2 regions of the Oryzihumus sp. genome follow, and region 1 is predicted to be linked to the other one. Evidence: riboswitches for the same ligand, from Rfam matches in the RefSeq annotation. Region 1 holds a riboswitch; the other holds the start of a gene.
The links. A riboswitch is a leader RNA that binds a small molecule or an ion and turns the genes downstream of it on or off. The one in region 1 is predicted to bind glycine.

Region 1 (2,392 bases):
ATCCGACGAGGTATCCGCCTGTGGCCCCCAAGATGACGTGCACGCCGTGAGCGCCGTGACCGAACACAGGCAGGCCCAGCAACCCCAGTGCGAGATAGAGCCCCTGGCTGGCGAGTCCCCGCGTCGGCCCCAGGGCTGCTGCGACGACGAGCACCGCAAAGGTCTGTCCCGTCACGGGTACCGGGGACCCCGGTATCGGCAGCGCGACTTGGGCGCACACGGCGGTCAGGGCGGCCCCTGCCAGGACGGTTATCCCCGAGCGAGTAGCAGCTTCTGGGAGCAGGGCCTCAGCGAGGACGGGACGAGGGGAAGCGGTGGCGATGGCAGTCATGTCGCGGCTCCATGGTGGGACTGAGTATCGCGTGGACGGTACTCAGTGCCACAGGCTAGGGTCAAGCACCGTCCAAACTTCAGGCGCAAGATGGGAACCCATGGCCGCTGCACGGGTGAGAGACCGCCTTGCGGACGCCGCATTCGAACTCTTCGAGGAACGGGGATACGAAGCCACGACCGTGGAGGAGATCGCCGAGCGAGCTGGGGTGGGGCGGACGACGTTCTTCCGGCACTACCGCTCCAAGGAAGACGTCATCTTCCCCGATCACGAGGCCCTGCTTCAGTCCATTCGAGATCGTCTCGCCGCCTCCACTAATCGAACCGCGATCGTGGCCGTTTCGGAGGCTGTCCGGCTGGTTCTGCTGCACTACCTCAGTGAGGGAGATCGCGCGAGGGTCCGGTACACGCTGACGAGCAGTGCGCCCGCGTTGCGCGACCGCGAGATCGCCACGGTTGCCAGGTACCAAAAGCTCTTCCGCGACTTCATTGCCGATTGGATGGGGCCGGTGCCCAGTTCGGCGCTACGCGCCGAACTGATGGCTGCCGCAGTCGTTGCTGCTCACAACCATGTGTTGCGTCGCTGGCTGCGCGCCGAGTGCACAGACCCCGTTGGCGAGCTCGACATTGCCCTGAGCCAGGTCGTCGACCTGTTTGTCGCCCCACACGGTGACGATTCCGTGGAGCGAGGCGGGACCACTGTCGTCGTCTTCCGCACCGACCTGACCCCAGACGCAGTGCTGACTGCTTTGCGGGAGAGTCTCGGATCCGCTTAGAGCCGGCCGGGCACGCTGGTTCGTCAATGGCGCCCCAGCGGTAACAGCGTTCCGTTCCCGCCGTCGTGCCTTGTCGACCGGTCAGCCGAGTGTCGAGGAAGTCGTTGACGACGGCGGCCCCAGACCCTAGCCTCAGCGCAGCCAACTGAACATCGCGCCGTTTGAACCGGAGCGGGAGAGCCCTCCCACCTGATCGGGTGGAGGCGCCGAAGGAGCAACTCTCCCCAGAATCTCTCAGGCACCCATGACCGTTCCGGTAAGGCGAACTCTGGAAAGCAGGATTTCCTGCACCCACGGTGCAAACCGCCCCACCCGGCGGTGAAGCTCTCAGGTCCGATGACAGAGCGGGGAGGCCACCTTCAGGTCCGCGACCGCGCGGACCCTTGATTCGGGAGCCTCCCAACATGTCGGACTACAACGGTCCGGGTGACTTCGTGTCCCCCCAACCTCCCCGCCCGCTTGGACCTTTTGTCGCGCGCCACATAGGCGTTCGCGACGAGGACCAAGCCAAGATGCTGGCCCAAGTCGGCTATTCCTCACTTGGCCAGCTTCTGGACGCTGCAATACCGGCTGCGGTCAGAAAGCCCGTGGTCGACCTGCCCGAAGCCTTGTCGGAGGACGATACTCTGGCCGAGCTGCGACGGCTCGCCCAGGCCAACTTCCCCGGGGAGCCGATGATCGGCTTGGGGTACCACGGCACGGTCACCCCCGGGGTGATCCGCCGGAACGTCCTCGAGAACCCTGCGTGGTACACCGCCTACACCCCGTATCAGCCGGAGATCAGCCAGGGCCGGCTCGAGGCGCTGATCAACTTCCAGACCATGGTTGCTGATCTGACCGCACTGCCGGTGGCCAATGCGTCGCTGCTCGACGAGGCAACGGCCGTGGCCGAGGCGGTGACAGTGATGCGACGGACCGCTCGCGGAGCTGGAGCGCGCGTACTGGTCGATGCAGACTGCCTCCCGCAGACCATCGCGGTCGTGCAGACCCGCTGCGAGGCGGTCGGGATCGAGGTCGTGGTCTTCGACCCGGTCGACGGCCTCCCCGAAATCGACTTCTTTGGCGTCGTGCTGCAGTACCCCGGTGCCTCAGGCGCCATTCGCGACCTTCGCCACGTGACTGAGGATGCTCACCGTCGGGGCGCACTGGTGACAGTTGCCGCTGACTTGCTGGCGCTCTGCCTGCTTGCCGCTCCGGGGGAGTGGGGCGCGGACATTGCCGTGGGGACGACGCAGCGCTTCGGCGTCCCGCTCGGTTACGGCGGTCCCCACGCCGCCTACATCGCG
Region 2 (2,392 bases), on a different contig from region 1:
CGCGGTCCTCGGACGCCATCGCGCTGGCGCTGCGCACCGGGACCTCGATCATGGCCGAGGAGTCACTGCTCGACGAGGCCGGCGTCGCCATCGCCCAGGACGAGGACGACGAGGTCGAGCGGTTCCGCGAGTTCCTCGACCACGTCTCGGCCGAGGACTTCCAGCAGGAGGCGGCCGAGGAGGCCGGTGACGAGGCCGGCGGTGAGGCTGAAGGCGAGGACGAGGGAGAGGGAGGCCCGCGCGCCTCGTGAGGTGAGCCGCGGCATACCCTCAGTCTCGACCTGACGTCGAGAGTTCGGTCTCGAGTGGGCGACACGTCGCGACCCACCCTCGAGAGGTGATTGACGCACCCCCCGGGCGGCCCTACCGTCAAAAGACGAACGACGGCGATGTAGTTACACGGGAGGTAGGCGTGAACCCCACCGGAGACGCGCAGCACGGCAGCCCCACGGTGCCGGTTGCTGCCCAGGGGTTGCTCTTCAGCGACGACCTCCCCGCGCTGAGCGAGGACACCGGCTACCGCGGGCCCACGGCCTGCAAGGCCGCCGGCATCACCTACCGCCAGCTCGACTACTGGGCCCGCACGGGGCTGGTCGAGCCCTCGGTGCGCGGCGCCACCGGCTCGGGCACCCAGCGGCTCTACAGCTTCCGCGACATCCTCGTGCTCAAGGTCGTCAAGCGCCTGCTCGACACCGGCGTCTCGCTGCAGCAGATCCGGGTGGCGGTCACCCACCTGCGCGAACGGGGCGTGGAGGACCTGGCCCAGATCACCCTCATGAGTGACGGCGCCAGCGTCTACGAGTGCACTTCCGCCGACGAGGTCATCGACCTGGTCCAGGGCGGCCAGGGCGTCTTCGGCATCGCCGTCGGCCGGGTCTGGCGCGAGGTCGAGGGCGAGCTGGCCCAGCTGCCCAGCGAGCGGCCGGAGGACGAGACCCCCGCCGCGCACCCGGGCGACGAGCTGAGCGTGCGCCGGTCAGCCCGCCTCATCAGCTGACCCCACCACGGAGCACACCGGCCCGGGCCTCGCGGCCCGGGCCGGGTCATGTCCACCGGTGGTAGATTTCCCGGTGCTGACAACCCTGCGTGGGAGAGACCTCGCGACCGGCCGCGGCCGGTCGGCGGGGCGCCGAAGGGGCAAACTCCCCGGAACCTCTCAGGCGCCAGGACCACGCGGGTGAGGCAACTCTGGAGTGCGCGGTCCTGACCGGCCCGCGGCGACAGAGGGGGAGGCGACACCTCAACCAACGGCCGGCGGCTGCGCTGGTCCCGCGACAGGAGCCTCATGTCCCACGCCCAGTCCTCCCACAGCGCGCTGCCGCCGGAGCCGGACTTCGTCTCGCGCCACATCGGCCCCTCCGACGACGACACCGCCGAGATGCTCAAGGTGGTCGGCCAGCCGAGCATCGACGCGCTCATCGACGCCGCGGTGCCCGGTGGCATCCGCGCGGAGCGTCCGCTGCGCGTCGAGGCCGCGCCCAGCGAGGAGGCGGTCATCGAGGAGCTGCACCGGCTCGCCTCCCGCAACACCGTGCTGACCTCGATGATCGGCCTGGGCTACTACGGCACGGTCACCCCGCCGGTGGTGCGCCGCAACGTGCTGGAGAATCCCGCCTGGTACACCGCCTACACGCCCTACCAGCCGGAGATCTCCCAGGGCCGGCTCGAGGCCCTCATCAACTTCCAGACCGTGGTCACCGACCTGACCGGCCTGGCCACCGCCGGTGCCTCGCTGCTCGACGAGGGCACCGCGGCGGCTGAGGCGATGACCCTGATGCGCCGCACCAGCAAGGTCGCCCAGGACGCGGTGCTGCTCGTCGACGAGCACGCGCTGCCGCAGACCATCGCCGTGATCCAGACCCGCGCCAAGCCGCTGGGCCTCGGGGTGGTCGTGGCCGACCTGACCTCGGTGACCGACGCCGCCTCCCTGGCCGCGGCCGCCGGTGACCGCGCCGTTTTCGGCGTCCTGGTGCAGTACCCCGGCGCCGACGGCGAGCTGCGCGACTGGTCGGCCCTGGTCGCCGCCGCGCACGAGGCCGGCGCCCTGGTCACCGCCGCCGCGGACCTGCTCGCGCTGACCCTGGCCACGCCTCCGGGTGAGTGGGGTGCCGACGTCGCGGTCGGCAGCAGCCAGCGCTTCGGCGTGCCCATGGGCTTCGGCGGTCCCCACGCGGGCTACATGAGCGTGCGCGCCGGCCTGGAGCGGTCACTGCCCGGCCGCCTGGTCGGGGTGAGCGTCGACGCCGACGGGCACCAGGCCTACCGGCTCGCGCTGCAGACCCGTGAGCAGCACATCCGCCGCGAGAAGGCGACCTCCAACATCTGCACCGCCCAGGTGCTGCTCGCCGTGATGGCCAGCATGTATGCCGTGTGGCACGGCCCGCAGGGCCTG

Region 2: it holds a riboswitch for glycine, as region 1 does, so the genes downstream of both, gcvP (aminomethyl-transferring glycine dehydrogenase) here and gcvP (aminomethyl-transferring glycine dehydrogenase) in region 1, are expected to answer to the same signal.

Annotation. Positions count from the first base shown of each region.
Region 1 is NZ_JBTCWL010000018.1:434-2,825, forward strand. It holds gene ACXVGS_RS06460 (biotin transporter BioY) at 1-175, opposite strand, end outside; gene ACXVGS_RS06465 (TetR/AcrR family transcriptional regulator) at 432-1,106, shown strand; glycine riboswitch at 1,269-1,367, shown strand; glycine riboswitch at 1,369-1,459, shown strand; gene gcvP (aminomethyl-transferring glycine dehydrogenase) at 1,511-2,392, shown strand, end outside.
Region 2 is NZ_JBTCWL010000050.1:23,758-26,149, forward strand. It holds gene ACXVGS_RS13420 (bifunctional nuclease family protein) at 1-251, shown strand, start outside; gene ACXVGS_RS13425 (MerR family transcriptional regulator) at 413-997, shown strand; glycine riboswitch at 1,078-1,182, shown strand; gene gcvP (aminomethyl-transferring glycine dehydrogenase) at 1,286-2,392, shown strand, end outside.